3 regions of the Leisingera sp. CC-HEC093 genome follow, and region 1 is predicted to be linked to each of the others. Evidence: riboswitches for the same ligand, from Rfam matches in the RefSeq annotation. Region 1 holds a riboswitch; each other region holds the start of a gene.

Region 1 (4,877 bases):
GCCGATCCTGCGCCGCGCGGCGATGTAAAAACCCAACCCGAAAAGGCCGCAGATATACCCGATGCCGCCAAGGACAGACTGAAAGTCCGACTTGTTCTTAAACGCTGACAGCTCCTGCCGGAGCGGACGCAGTTCATTTCGCATCATGGTAGCAAGTTCCGCGCGGGTTTGATCAGAAATACCCGCAGTGCCTGCCGGAAAGGCCGGTGCAGTCCCCGTCGCGGCTGCTGCCTCGCCGGGGCTTTGCCCAAGGATCCGCGCGACATCCGCTGCTTCCATGACCACTTCGGCGACGTGGCCTGCACCCAGATCACCGCGGAAAATATGTTTCACAGGCTCTGACGGTGTGAACAGAAAGAATCCGTCAGCGTCGGTTACGGTCTCACCCAGCTTGCTGCCGTTTTCATCAAAAACTACGATCGGCAGATCCACAGCCATTTCCCCGTTGGAGAACCCAACTTCGCCTTCAATGTCTGTACCAGACGGGAACACGGAGGAAATCACATTGTGGGCCAGCGCCGGCAGCGGAGCAAGAAGCGCAAGGATCAGAATACAGGACCGGATCATGCCAGGCTTCCCTTTGTGTCAATGAACAGCTCAGGTTTCACCCGCCGGGCCAGGAAAATGGCCGCGCCGGACAACAGCGCTTCGATTACCATCACTGGGATATGGGAGAAAAACACCAGCTTGGCAGCCAGAAGGAACTCATCGCCGGACAGCATTAGCGAAGCGGCAACGGCCAATGTTGTGGTCGCAATTGCAGCGCCGCCTCCGATACCGCCCCAGATCGCTCCTTGCAGCGGCGAGCCGCGCGCCACAAGCGGGCGGAAGGCCAACCCGACAAGAACCGCAGGCAAAGCAATATTCACCGCGTTCACACCCAAAACGGTCAGCCCGCCGAAGCCAAAGAAGACCGCCTGCAGCAGCAGCCCGACAAACAGCGCCGGGAAGGCAGCCCATCCCAGCACCAGCCCCGCCAGCCCGTTCAGAATCAGGTGAACCGAGCTGGGCCCGATCGGGACATGGATCAGCGAGGCCACAAAGAAACTGGCCGAAAGAACCCCCGCCGCCGGAATACGCTCCAACGGCAGGTTGCGCAGACCCATGGCAATACCGCCGGCGGCGGCAACCGCGCCGCCGATCACAACCGGGTTTGACAGTGCGCCGTCTACGATATGCATCGGTCTACTTTCACTTCAGCTCTGCAGCGTGAATCCAAAGCACGGCATCCTGGCTGAGTTCCTTGCCGTCGTGCTCGGTCACCGGGCCGGACCCCAGAGCGGCAAAACCCCAGTAGCCTGCTTTCGGAATGCCGAAGGAGAACACGCCGTTCTGGTCAGCGATGGCCACAATCGCACCGCCAGGCATCTCGCCCACGGTTGGGCTGGTGGTGGAGAATTTCTCGAGATCGGGCTCCGCCGCCATGAACTCGATTTCAATCTCGGCACCGGGAACCGGCTTGCCATCTGCCAGAACCTGGCCGGAGAAGGTGGAGCCGACGATGACGTTGTAGGGCTTGTTCAACGGCAGGATCTCGGTGGCCAGGCCAACGGGCTGATCCCAATCGGTGGGCAGTGTGTTGCGGTTCAGCACGACCTTGGAGATTTGCTGGATGTAGATATCTTCGCTTTCCTCGTAGTACGGCGAAGGCACAGTCACGACGACATAGTCGCCGGAGCGTTTGACCGGAACGGACGCCTTATAGGCCGAAGCTTCGTTCTCAGCGCCTTTGAAGGTTGCGGGCTCCAGGCGGTCCGTCAGATCGGTCTTCTCGCCCTTGTGAACCATGAAGAATTCTTCCGGCTTGCCCATGTCCATCGCATGACCATTTGCCATCGGGTGCCAGAACACCAGGCCAATCGGCACATCGCCGGGCTTCTCAATCAGCGCTTTCTCGGTGTAGTTCAGCTGGAAGTGCGCCGACGCGGCGGCCGGCAGGGAAACGGCCAGAGCTGCGGCCAGATAGTTCAGTTTCATATCGTCCTCATTCGACGATGCAGGCTCACCTGCAATCAGGAATGAACAACGGGGAGTAATGGCACGGGATAGCCTGAACGGCACACGCGCCAGACGCGCACCCCGGCGTCCGGTGGAAAAGAGTTGAAACACCGCAAGCGGTTCCTCAGCCCTTGTGTCCGGCAGGTCTCCTGACTCGCGGGTCCTGGTTCGGCTGGCCTTCCCGGGGGTGTCCCAGTGGCGTTTTCAGCGTCACTCACCGCTCACAGTTGCGGGGGCAGTCACGGATTTGGTCCCTTTTGGGTACGCCGCACCGTGTTCCCTATTTCTTCCGCTGCGCATTGAAACACTCGCGGAACCGGTCACTGCTGCTGAATGGCAAAGCGGATTTTCTGTGTCAAGCGTTTCTCCTTCTGTTTGCTCGCCCGCAAGGAGGCTGTCAACGGCCTGCTGCTTTGGGTTTTCCTGTTTTTGCCAGCTTACATCTTCCTGCGCTCAAAGCGGACAGGCCTGGGTGGGGGCCCTTTGTTTGCCTGGATCGGAACGGTGGCGCTGAGTGGGTTCATTGCGGTTGCTTGGCCAGGGGGCAAGTATTTGGTCTCCGGCCTTTCGAAGTGCGACAGCAATACATCCCTGAGCATGGTCGAAGACCTCTACCCCGAAACCCCAATCAATTTCGGCAAGGCCAAAGCGATCAGCATCACTGACGTCGATGAGGTCACGCACTCGGAATCGCTTGGGCAGCGAAAGTACCGTGTTAAGCAGGGCGATGGAGCGGTCTGCCCTGTTCATCGTGCCGACGATATGCAGGTTTGACGGAACACCGAATTCGTCCCCAGAATAGGGCAGGCGCACCTTGAGCTGGTTCGGCCGTCCAAGCCGCTTGTCTGTTTCCAAGAGCGTGATCAGCTCGCCGAAAACCTTGGAAATGTTCGCGCGGTTGATCTCGTCGATGATTAGTACGAACGACTCAGGTTCCGACGAACCCTCATTTTGTTGGCTGTTCATGTAGCGTTCGAGGGCCGGCACGTTCAGTTCTGCACCATAGAGCAGGTAGATCGATTTCATCGAGAAACGACGGGAGTAAATTTCGCCGCCAGGAACCCCTTCGCGGTCGATCCAAAGCCAACGGACGGCGCAGCGATGGGCATATCCGCCTTCGGGGCGAGGGGCAAATTCGTAGCCACCTGTAAACACCCCGATTGCCCGAAACAGGCCATTGCCTTTCCACACGATGACAATGTCACCTTCTCGAACCCAATTCCGGAAAATGAACGGATTTTGTACCATGCCCGACCGAGCATCTGCTTTTGCGTTTTGGTCGCCCTGGACCTTGCAGGCTCCGATGATGGCCTCGCGGCTCGTGAATTTCTCGTCAGACCAGTCAATATCGTCGAAGCCAAGAAGCGTATAACCGCCCTTTACGGCTTCTTCGAAAAGATGCGCGTCTTCGGGGTTGTTCGCCCCGCCAATCGACATCTTGAAAACTTGGCGGCCTTCTATGCGTATTGAGGCCTCGGCAGATGAATGCCCACGGCTGGTCTCCGCGCGTTTCGCGATCCGGCGGAAATCCCCGGCACGGTTTCCAACCGGAAGCCGCTCGTGGATGCGTCCTCGTCATCGTCCGAGCCGGTCATCGGCTGTCGTCCCTCGACGAACTCTTCATAAGCCGTCGACTGGTGAAACGTGACGAACTCGATCCGTCCCGCGGCGAGCAGTCCTTGGTAGACGGCCATCAGATCGTCGCGATCCTCTGGCACCGGCTCGCCGCACCTGCGGGAGACACCCCTCCGACATGCGAAAGCGGACCTTTCGCCTGCAAGACAAGACTTGTTAAACCACAGTCTGTAGTGAGGCCGGCAATGCCTAATATGCACCTGACACAACGTTTGCGGCACTTCCCGGGAACTGAGCGCCGGGTATAAATTGACGGTGCCAGATGAACAGTTTGAACGGATACAGCAGGAAGCCGTCCTGGTCAGATTGCCTGCACCGGACTGAATGCCGTCTGGTGCAGGCTGTGGTTCAGGCAAAGCTGACGCCGTTCAGGTTCATCGGCAGCGCCGTCACCCGCTGGCCGTTGACTGCGATGGCATTGGCCAGCGCCGGGGCCGAGGGCGGGGTGCCGGGCTCGCCCACCCCCGTGGGCATCTCGGCGGAGGGCACGATATGAACCTCGATGGCCCCGATATCACCGATCCGCAGCGGCTCGTAGTCAGGGAAGTTGAACTGGTCCACTTCGCCTCCGGTCAGGGTGATCTCGTTGCGCATCACATGGCCCAGGCCATAGCCGATGCCGCCCTCCATCTGCGCCTTGATCACATCCGGGTTGACCGCGATGCCGCAGTCCACCGCGCAGGTGACCTTCTCGATTTTCACCCCGTCATCGGCATTTCCGGAGATCTCCACCAGCTCGGCCACATAGCTGCCAAAGCTCTTGTGGACGGCAATGCCCTGGCTGCGGCCCTCCGGCGCGCTGCCCCAGTTGCCCTTCTCGGCGGCCAGTTTCAGCACGCCCGCCAGACGCTGCTGATCGCCGCGGCCGCCCTCCAGCAGGGCCAGGCGGAACTCGACCGGGTCGCGGCCTGCGGCACGGGCGGCCTCATCCATCATCACCTCCATCACATAGGCCGTGTGGGTGTGCCCGACCGAGCGCCACCACAGGACGGAGGTCGCCTTGGCCACGTCGCTGAGGCCGACGAACTGCCCCGGGATCCGGTAGGGGCTGTCCGCCACCCCCTCGACCGAGCTGTGGTCGACGCCGTCATGCACCGAAAACGCTTCAAACGCGGTGCCCTTCATAATCGACTGCGCGGCGATGCGGTGGTCCCAGCCGGTGATGTTGCCATCCGCGTCCAGACCCACGCGCACCCGGTGCGCCACAGCAGGGCGGTAATAGCCGCCGGTGATGTCATCCTCGC
Region 2 (4,877 bases), 780 kb from region 1:
GAATAAGGTCAGGCGCAAGCGGGGTTTCCCCGATCATTGCGCCTGCCAGAACCGCCGCAGCCAGCACCGGCAGGGCCAGGCAAGCGCCCCGGACGCCCTGCAATGCCAGTGCAGCGGCTGCGCTCATGCGCCGTTGCCGATCGCGCTGAGTTCAGCGGCCAGGTCCTCCAGCGCCGGGATGGCGCGGATGGTGGCGTCCATGGCCTGGGCGTCCATCACGACGATACGGTTGTTCTTTACCGCATCCATCTGGCTGGCGACCGGATCATTGCGCAGGAACTCCAGCTTCTTCTCGTAATCATCCGCAGCAAAGCGGCGGCGGTCCATACGGGCAATCACGATCACCGTGGGGTTGGCCTTGGCGATGGTTTCCCAGCCGACGGTCGGCCATTCCTCGTCAGTCTCAATAACATTGCGCAGGCCCAGTTGCTGCATCATGTATCCCGGCGCGCCCTTCTGGCCGGCCACAAACGGGTCGCTTTCCATCTCCGGCGAAGAGAACCAGAACACGGCAGAGGCGTCGTCCAGTGCAACCTCCTGCGCCTTGGCAACAGCTGCGGCTTCACGGGCCTTGTAGTCGGCAACCAACGCTGCACCCTTTTCGGCCTCTCCGAAGATCGCCGCCAGTTCCTCAATGCCCTGATACAGGCTCTTAGTGGTGAACATCTGGGTGCGGGTGCCGTCGCCGCCGGTGGTGTTGTCCTTGCCAACGCAATCCGCGGGCATCACATAGGTGGGGATGCCGAGATCATGGAACTGCTCGCGCTTGGCGACAACACCTTCGGGTCCGACGTGCCATTCATATTGCGCCGCCACCAGTCCCGGGCGTTTGGCCACCACGCTTTCAAAGCTCGGATCGTTGTCGGCCAGCCGCTCTACCTTGTCGTTCACGTCCGCGTATTCGGGCAGCACGTCGTTGAACCAGACCGAGGTGCCAAGCACTTTGCCGCCCAGCTCCAGAGCATAAAGCACCTCTGTCGCGGCCTGACCGACGGTCACGGCGGACGCAACCGGCGCCTCGAAGGTGACGGTCTCGCCGCAGTTTTGAAGGGTCAGCGGGAAAGCCTCGCCGGCCGCTGCGGCCTGAGCTGCCGCAAAGAAAGAAAGGCCCATCAGGCCGGAACGCAGAAACATGATTTCGATCTCCATCTGTCAATGACCGGAGAACGGGTGAAAGGGCATTGACCGGTTAAGCAGGAGCCTGGCCCCCTTTATGCGGCACCGGACAGCGGCGGCACACCTTACCGGCAACCTCCCCGGACAACCCCGTCCGGTGTGTTTCGGTTTTTCGCCGGCAGGTCTCCTGACTGGCGGGTCACTGTCTGCCCCGTCTTCCCGGACCGCTCTGGTCCAGTGACACGATGGGACAGCACTCGCCGCCTACAGTTGCGGGGGCAGTTCCGTTTGGCGCCGGCTGGCGCCGCGGATTCCCTCTTAGCCCTTACGGGACCGGTGAAGCGCGCGTAGCGCATCACATTCGCTGCGGCAAGAAAAAGTTCACCGGATTGCAGGAATCTTCACGCAGAGAAGGAAGACCTGCCGCACTGCGGAAGCCAAAAGTCCTGCAACAACCCTGGTCTGATTGCGACCACTGCAAGCGCGGGCAGGCCCGCCCAGGCAAAGCGGCGGTCCCTGCCCGCGGCCTGCGGCACGCGTTGCTGGGCGGCGCTATGCGGCCTTAAAGCAGCGGTCGACCAAAGCGGTTGTGTCCATGATCAAAATCGACTCGGGCTTGCCATCAGGGGACTTGTGCTGCAGGCATCCGGTTACATCCTCGGTAATGCTCTTGGACGCTTGCTGCTGGTCCAAGGGCTTCAGCTCAGCAACCCGGTTTTCCGTCGTGATGATGATTTCATCGACGGAATCCACGAGGATTCCGAATTTCTGCGCGCCATGCCTGAAAATCAACACCTTCTGGTCCTGGCTGGACACCGGCGGCAAGCCGTAGAGCACCCGCGGATTGAAAAGAGTGATCAATTCCCCCCGCAAATTGAGGATGCCTTCGACAAAACTGAGCGAGAACGGTGGCTCAAGCAGGTCCTTGGGGCGGTTGATCACTTCACTGACCTGAGACGTATCCAGGGCAAATCTCTTTTCAAACGTGAATTTGATAAACGTGCGGCGCGCTGCCCGGGTCGCCAGATCGGCGGCTTTTTCCTCCTCCGTATCGGGTGGATAGATCTCTTGGCAGGACTTTGCCGCTGCCAGAAAACTGGGTTCTTGCAGAAGTTTTTCCGGATCCAGCATCATGACGATTTGATTTTTCTTATCAATCAGGCACCCATTGACCAGATCCCCGCGCGGCAGTGCGAGCTTGGCGAACGGCCGTACTTCATCCTCGTAATAGGGCAGAATGCTGTCGATGGAAAACACCATCAGCCCGACTGGCCCTTCGGCAGTTTCGACCACCAGCATTCTGCGCTCCTTGGGCAAGGTCGCCCCAAACACAAACTTTGCGCCGTCCCCCATGAAGCCGCGAAAATCTATGACTGGCAGAATGACGCCACGCAGGTTTGCAGTGCCGATCACGTTGCCGCCCGTCAGAAGGGACTGCTCCAGCTTGGGGACAGTCTTGACTTCTTTCACGTGCCGCAGGTCCATGGCACAGGTGGTATGGCCGGTCTGAAAGGACACGCAGGCGAGTTTCTTGCCTCTGCTGCGTTTGACGGCCTCCTGCCCGGCGCCATTATCGGCCCTCGGAAGCTTTTCCAGGTTCAGCAGTTCATGCGGGTCCAGCACCTGGACCAGCCTTTCACCCTTATCGAATTTCAGCACCCCGTCGATGACAACATCCTTGATGCCCTCGCCATTGGGGCGGAAATCCACCCGTGCCACGCCTTTACCGTTCAGGACCTCTCCTGTCCTGTCAAACAGAAGGCCGATGCAATGCGCCCCATGTTCGACAATGGCAACCTTGCGTGGTTGCGTGCTGTCAGTTGCGGGAAACTCCAGCAACCTGCGCAGGTCAATCACCGGAACAATCATGCCCCGTAGGTTGAACAGGCCCAGCATAAATGGCGGTGCAAGCGGCACCGGAGAGATGTCATCCGGTTCGTTCACGATCTCCTGAAGCGCAGTGACAGGGATGGCAAATTCGCTATCGTCAATCAGAAAGGAGCCGTATTTTTCAGCGTGGCCTTGCCGCGCCCGGCCGCCGGTGCTCTCGACAGGCTTCTGCGGCTCGGCAGCACCCGGTAGGCCGGCATTACCGGCGGGATTTTCGCCTTCTCCAGGCAGCTTGCCGGGGCCAAGAACCAGCGGTTCTGAGGTGTCGGGTTTCATCTGTGTGCCCCCAAACGCGGGATGGACTTAACTGTGAATTCGCCGCTTGTGCAGTCGATGGTCACCTGCCTTCCCTGCACTCCCCCGACGTCTTCATGGATGTTGCGGACACCGGCCTCCCGCAGGGCCCGGTAGGCGGAACGTGCATTGATGGCTCCGACAAGCCGGGCGGGATCTGTATCAGCAGGCATTGTCATATTGGCACCGCCAACGATGATTGCCTTAACTTGACGCAGATCTTTGCCGGAAACCTCCATCAGGGACTGCAGCGATTTGAGTGCCTGATCCACGTGCCTGCCACTGATTGCATCGCTCGCTTCCGGCGACTTAGACAGCAGGCAATGGGCCAGCCCGCAAAGCCCCTTGGCCGGTTGGAGAAGGCCGAGGCCTATGCAGGAGCCCAGGATCGCATTCAGCGATTGCCCCGCCCGGCCGGTCTTCACCTGCCCGATCTGAACATGAATTTTCTGCACCTCATTCACGCACATGGGCTGCCCACCCTGGCGGCCGGCCGGTAAATGATCGGGGCGACTTGTTCAAACCCGGTGCGCAGGTTGTTCAATGTCTCACTCTCGCCAATGAACAGGACGCCATCGGGTTTAATCAGGTCACGGATATGCCTGAGGATCTTTTCCTGATCCTCGTCGGTGAAGTAGATCAGCACGTTACGCAGGAACACCGCATCAAACGGGCTGGTTCCGCCGAGCTTTTCCAGCAGATTGTGCAGCTTGAACTTCAAGCGCGCCCGGACTTGAGGCACCGCCCTGTACCCTGCTGCATCGCTGCCGGTCATTTGACTGGCGAACAACTCGGACTGCTCCTTGCGGAAGCGCGCAATTGAGCGGCCGTTGTAGACCCCCTTTTGCGCCACATCCAGCACCCGGGAAGAAACATCAGTGCCCAGCACAGAGTAGTCGAACCCCGGTTTCGCCAAGCGCTGATGTTCCAGCATCGCACCGATGGTATGCGCCTCCTCCCCGGTCGAGGCCGCTGCCGACCAGACCCGCATGCGGCGGTTCTGACCGTTTGCCAGGAATTCAGGAATGAACACGTCCTGGAAGTAATCCCAGACCCGCGGGGTGCGGTAGAAGTAGGTCTCGTTGGTGGTCACCCGGTTGGTCAGCTCCTGCATCTCCTCCGGGTCTTCGGACAGGCGGGAGATGTAGGCGGCAAAACTCGGCTCATTGACCTCGCGCAGCCGGCGGCGCAGCCGGCTGACCAGCATTGTTTTCCGGGTTTCACCGATGGTAATCCCGGTATTTTGATGAACAATGGCACGGAGTTTGGAAAAATCCCCATCGCTCATAGTGACGTCTGTGTCAGGTTTTCTCATGCCCCCTCCTTAGACCAGTGCGACGGGTCAGCAGCCGAGCTTGCCGACTTCTGCTTTCAGCTCTTGGGCTCCGGTATTCAGCTCTTCCGTTGCTGCCGCGATGGTGTCGGAGGCAATGACGGCCTCTTCTGACGCATCGACGATGCTCTGGATCGCTTCTGCCACATCCCGCGCCGCGGTTTGCTGCTCGTTGGCGGCAACCGAGATCTGAGCGATGGAATCGGTGGTATCGGTAATCCCCGTCAGGATCTTGGTGAAGGCG
Region 3 (4,877 bases), 1.4 Mb from region 1:
AAGTGGGGGGAGGCTGTGCAGTCTTCGATTATGCCCAAGGCCTTCTTATCATCAAAGAAAAGCTCATGGTTATCCACGGCGATGACAAACGCCAGCGCGCCCCACAGAGCGCCGGCGATTGCAAGCAGCACGCGCTGTTTGCGGCAAAGCGCGAATCCGGCAAGGGCGAAGAGGGCCAATGCAGCAGGCATGGAGGACAGCCGCAGAAGCACATCCCACGCGTTTTCATAAGTTTCGCCCGTAGCCCCGCAAGTGTTTGCGGATGCGGTTGCCGGCACCGTGAACAGAAGGGCCGTCAGGCCGATCTTTACCCGTCCTCGAACGGGTCCCATTCGTCCTCCACCTCGGGCAGGGCCTCGGCGGCAACTTCGGCGGCCAGTTCCTCGGGCGTGCGGATGCGGGTGATCTTGGCCTTGGGGAAGCTTTCCAGCACCGCCTGCACCAGCGGATGGGCGGTGGCTTTTTCCCGCAGGGCGTTCTCTGCGGCGTTCTCCCGCTCACTGATCGTTTCGCCGCCGCCTTCGCTGACGATGGTGAAAAACCAATTGTGGTGGGTCCAGGCCTTAAGCTGTTCGCTCAGCCGTTTGGTCAGGTCGCGAGGCGCGTCGCTGGTCAATTCAAAGGTAATCTGCCCAGGCTTGTAGGCGGCCAAACGCAGGTAGCTTTTCACGTATTCCAGCAGCAGTCCGTCCCGCTTTTCGCGGATCAGCTCCACCACATACTCGAAGGTCGGATAACGGGCCAGGGCAGGGCTGGTCTGCGGTGCCAGCGCCGCCACCGTGCCGCCCCCGCCATGGGCCACGGGCGCGCCGCCTTGCGGTGCGGCCCCTGCAGAGGCGCCGCTGCCAAGCGCCGGCGCGCCCATGCCCTGCATCGGCATGCCGCCGCCGGAACCGCCCGGACCGGGCGGCGGCGGAGGGGGGGTGTCCTGCAGCTTGCGGATCAATTCCTCAGGGCTTGGCAGGTCGGCCACATGGGTCAGGCGGATCACTGCCATTTCCGCGGCCATCATCGCGTTCGGTGCGGCGGCCACTTCCTCCAGCGCCTTCAGCAGCATCTGCCACATCCGGGTAAGGACGCGCATCGCCAGCGCCTCTGCCATCGCCTGGCCGCGGGCGCGTTCATCCGGGCTGACGGTGGGGTCTTCGGCTGCGTTCGGGGTGATCTTCACGACCGAAACCCAATGGGTGATCTCCGCCAGATCGCGCAGCACAGCCAGCGGATCAGCGCCTTCGGCATACTGGCCGCTGAGTTCGGTGAGGGCTGCCGCCGCATCGCCGCGCAGGATCATGTCCATCAGGTCCAGCACCCGGCCGCGGTCGGCAAGGCCCAGCATGGCGCGAACTTGGTCGGCGGTGGTCTCACCCGCGCCGTGGGAAATCGCCTGGTCCAGCAGCGAGGTCGCATCGCGGGCGGAGCCTTCTGCAGCACGGGTGATGAGCGCCAGCGCGTCCTCGGCGATTTCGGCATTTTCGGCAGTGGCGATCTTGCGGAGGAGGGCGATCATCACCTCCGGCTCGATCCGGCGCAAATCAAAGCGCTGGCAGCGCGACAGCACCGTCACCGGCACCTTGCGGATCTCGGTGGTGGCGAAGATGAACTTCACATGCGCGGGCGGCTCCTCCAGCGTCTTCAGCAGCGCGTTGAACGCGCTGGTCGACAGCATGTGGACCTCGTCGATGATGTAGATCTTGTAGCGGGCCGAGGCGGCGCGGTACTGTACCGAGTCGATGATTTCGCGGATGTCATTGACACCGGTGCGCGAGGCCGCGTCCATTTCCATCACGTCCACATGGCGGCCTTCCATGATCGCCGTGCAATGCTCGCATTTGCCGCAAGGGTCGGTGGTGGGGCCGCCCTGGCCGTCCTCGCCCACGCAGTTCATGCCCTTGGCGATGATCCGGGCGGTGGTGGTCTTACCGGTGCCGCGGATGCCCGTCATGATGAAGGCCTGGGCTATGCGGTCGGCGGCAAAGGCGTTTTTCAGCGTCCGCACCATGGCGTCCTGGCCCACCAGATCGGCAAAGGTCTCGGGCCGGTATTTGCGGGCCAGAACCTGGTATTGGGATTGGGTGGTGCCGCTGGGGGTATCGTTCATGATGTCTCGTGCCGGATTCGATGTGCGGGGCGTCCCGCGTTGCGCGCAGGGTATTGAAGCGCAGCCCGTTCGTCCACCGCAGATGGCAGCATTCCCGGTGCTGCAAAAGCGCTTTGGCTTTGCGCGGTTAGCGGCTAGGCTGAGGGGAGGGGAAAATGCGGGGAAAGTGCAGGAGCGCGGCGGCCAGGGAGGCGGTATGCGGACTGAAGACACTCCGAAGCCTGCCATGCAGGAGACTGCGGTGCAGGCCGGCCTGACCATCCATGCGCTGTCAGCAGGCGGCGGCATTCTGGCGCTGTGCCGGCTGCCGGGCGGCGCGGGCGATTACCGCAACGACCTGATCCAAATCTATCAATGGAAGCCGGGGCTGGTGATTTCGATGACCACGGAGGCCGAACATGTGGCCGCCGGGGCGCCGCGGCTGGGCGTCGATCTCCAAAGCATGGCCTGCCGCTGGCTGCATCTGCCGGTGCCGGACTTTCAGGTGCCGCCGCCGGCGGTGAACGCGAAATGGGCGGCCGCCAGCAAATCGGCGCGGCAGGCGCTGGCGGGCGGCGGCCGGGTGCTGGTGCATTGCCGGGGCGGCTGCGGGCGGTCCGGCATGGCGGTGCTGCGGCTGATGATTGAATGCGGCGAGGATCCGGCAGAGGCGCTGGCGCGGCTGCGGTCGGTGCGCCCCTGCGCGGTGGAGACTGAGGACCAGCTGGACTGGGCCTGTTCGCAGCAGGGCGGCCGCCAGAGAAGCATCAGAGACTAGATATCAGACCGCCCGGCCGGGAGGCCGGTCAGCGCCTGTCCCGCCCCCAAGGGGCGGGCGCTGCCCTCCAGGCGTGCCCGGAACGGCTGATGTCAGATCACAGTGCCAGCATCTGCTCGGCCTTCTGCGCCTCTTCCGTTTTCGGCAGCGCTTCCATCAACGCGCAGGGGCGGGCGTCCAGGCTTGAGGCGGCAAAGCCGGTGCCGCCGCGGCTGAGGATCGCATCGGCAAACCGGTCCAGCCCGTCACGCGGCGCCTCTTCCCCCACGCCGCAGAACAGCCGGATGCGGTCATGGCTGGCTGCGAATTGCGCCGGGCAGCTGCGCGGGCAGCCGTCCAGCGCGGTGGTGCCGGTGATTTCGAAATCTCCCTGGGTCAGCGGTTTGGCCTTGGTCATCGCCTCGGCCAGCTTGGCGATCATCCGCTCTGCCGCGGGGCAGGGCCGCCCCAGGTATTTGCAATCCGTTGCCGCATAGAAATGCGTCTTGTCCGTCCACATCATGTTTGCGCCCTCCGCGCGTGGTGCGGGGGTTTTGGGGACAGGAGTTCGGATGATATGCGGGAGAATCCCGCGGTGCCATCAGACCCTGTCCGGACACCCCGCCCGGGTTCGAGTTTCACGTTCGATGGCAGGTCTCCTGACTTGCGGGTCGCCGCTTTCCCGATCCTTCCCGGCCCATTCGGGCCAGTGGCTCTATCGGGGTCGCTCGCCGCTTACAGTTGCGGGGGCAGTCTCGGACTAGGCCAGCTTGCGCGGGCCGCACCGTGTTCCCTTTTCATCCCGGACACAAGATTCTGTAGCACGGGAACCATCGCCACTAGCGGTAGCGGCTGGGTGCCCGAGTCGTCAATTGTTTTTCTGCACCTGCAAGGCCGCGGGCGCGGGCGCGTGCAACTGCAGGTGCAAGCCCCGGATCACATCTGAATCGCGCCGCACCCGGGCCAGCTGCCAGCCGCCCTGCAAAAGGATATAGAAATTCTCGGCGGCCGCGCGGGCCTCGTGTTCGGGCAGGCCCAGGCGCTGGGCGTGGGCCGCGGTCTCAGTGATCCAGCCTTCGAACAGCCGGGCGGCGTGCTGGTGAAAACTCTCGTTCTCCGGCCCTTCGAACAGGGTGGCAGAGACCGGGCAGCCACTCCACTTGCCTTGCTTGTCGAACAGTTTTGCCAGCTTGAAGCAGACCGTCTTGGCACCTTCGTGGAAGCTGGGCGCGGGGCTGAAGGAGACGGCAAGCAGCTCCAGCATCTGTTCCGAGGCCCACTCTGCCGCGGCCAGGGCCAGGTCGGATTTTCCGTTCGGGAAATGGTGATAGAGCGAGCCTTTGGGCGCCTCCGCCGCGGCCAGCAGTTCCGCCAGCCCGGTGCCGCTGTAGCCCTTGTTGCGGAACAGGCCGGCTGCCGCGCGCAGCAGCCGCTCGCGGGTCGGGGCAGGGCTGTCCGGGCTGGGCTGGGGTGTCGTCACGTCAGTCATGGCGACAGGTTGACAGTATTAGACCGATTGGTCCAGAGGTGGAATAGACCAATCGGTCTAGGAGGGTGCCATGCTCGACAGCCATGCAGGACACACCGCGGATATCCGGGTGCAAGAGCTGCGCTTTGCTGCCGGCGATGCAGAGCTGGCCGGGCGGCTGTACCATCCGGCAGGGCCTGCCAGGGCAGCAGTGGTGCTGAATGGCGCAACCGGGGTGCCGCAGGGCTATTACCGGCATTTCGCACGCTGGCTGGCGGCAGAGCGGCAAATGGCCTGCCTGACCTATGACTATCGGGATTTCGGGGATTCGGCGCGTATGCACCCGCGCCGGTCAAAGGCCTTGATGGCCGACTGGGCGCTGGCGGATCAGCCGGCCGCGCGGAAAGAAATGCAGCGGCGCTATGCGGGCCTGCCGCTGCAGGTGATTGGCCATTCGCTGGGGGCAATGCTGATGCCCCTGCAGGATGGCCTGACGGACGTCGCCCGCATGATCGTGGTTGCGGGCGGCTTGGTGCATCACCACGATCATCCCTGGTCCTACCGCGCGCTGGCGC

The links. Region 1 has a riboswitch for cobalamin ahead of AC5STB_RS08915 (DUF4198 domain-containing protein). Riboswitches for the same ligand answer to the same signal wherever they lie in the genome.
Region 2: it holds a riboswitch for cobalamin, as region 1 does, so the genes downstream of both, AC5STB_RS12785 (ABC transporter substrate-binding protein) here and AC5STB_RS08915 (DUF4198 domain-containing protein) in region 1, are expected to answer to the same signal.
Region 3: it holds a riboswitch for cobalamin, as region 1 does, so the genes downstream of both, AC5STB_RS02395 (hypothetical protein) here and AC5STB_RS08915 (DUF4198 domain-containing protein) in region 1, are expected to answer to the same signal.

The regions. Positions count from the first base shown of each region.
Region 1 covers NZ_JCAIJR010000001.1:1,846,288-1,851,164, reverse strand. Annotated here, with positions in the region: gene AC5STB_RS08925 (NikL family nickel/cobalt ECF transporter subunit) at 1-567, opposite strand, end outside; gene cbiM (cobalt transporter CbiM) at 564-1,181, opposite strand; gene AC5STB_RS08915 (DUF4198 domain-containing protein) at 1,192-1,977, opposite strand; cobalamin riboswitch at 2,121-2,334, opposite strand; gene AC5STB_RS08910 (DUF8426 domain-containing protein) at 2,452-3,435, opposite strand; gene AC5STB_RS08905 (hypothetical protein) at 3,456-3,692, opposite strand; gene AC5STB_RS08900 (xanthine dehydrogenase family protein molybdopterin-binding subunit) at 3,982-4,877, opposite strand, start outside.
Region 2 covers NZ_JCAIJR010000001.1:2,625,380-2,630,256, reverse strand. Annotated here, with positions in the region: gene AC5STB_RS12790 (FecCD family ABC transporter permease) at 1-127, opposite strand, end outside; gene AC5STB_RS12785 (ABC transporter substrate-binding protein) at 124-1,134, opposite strand; cobalamin riboswitch at 1,277-1,469, opposite strand; gene AC5STB_RS12780 (chemotaxis protein CheW) at 1,669-3,282, opposite strand; gene AC5STB_RS12775 (chemotaxis protein CheD) at 3,279-3,770, opposite strand; gene AC5STB_RS12770 (CheR family methyltransferase) at 3,761-4,615, opposite strand; gene AC5STB_RS12765 (methyl-accepting chemotaxis protein) at 4,643-4,877, opposite strand, start outside.
Region 3 covers NZ_JCAIJR010000001.1:492,279-497,155, reverse strand. Annotated here, with positions in the region: gene AC5STB_RS02410 (hypothetical protein) at 1-191, opposite strand, end outside; gene AC5STB_RS02405 (DNA polymerase III subunit gamma/tau) at 308-2,098, opposite strand; gene AC5STB_RS02400 (protein-tyrosine phosphatase family protein) at 2,295-2,855, shown strand; gene AC5STB_RS02395 (hypothetical protein) at 2,953-3,357, opposite strand; cobalamin riboswitch at 3,467-3,684, opposite strand; gene AC5STB_RS02390 (TetR/AcrR family transcriptional regulator) at 3,703-4,323, opposite strand; gene AC5STB_RS02385 (alpha/beta hydrolase family protein) at 4,394-4,877, shown strand, end outside.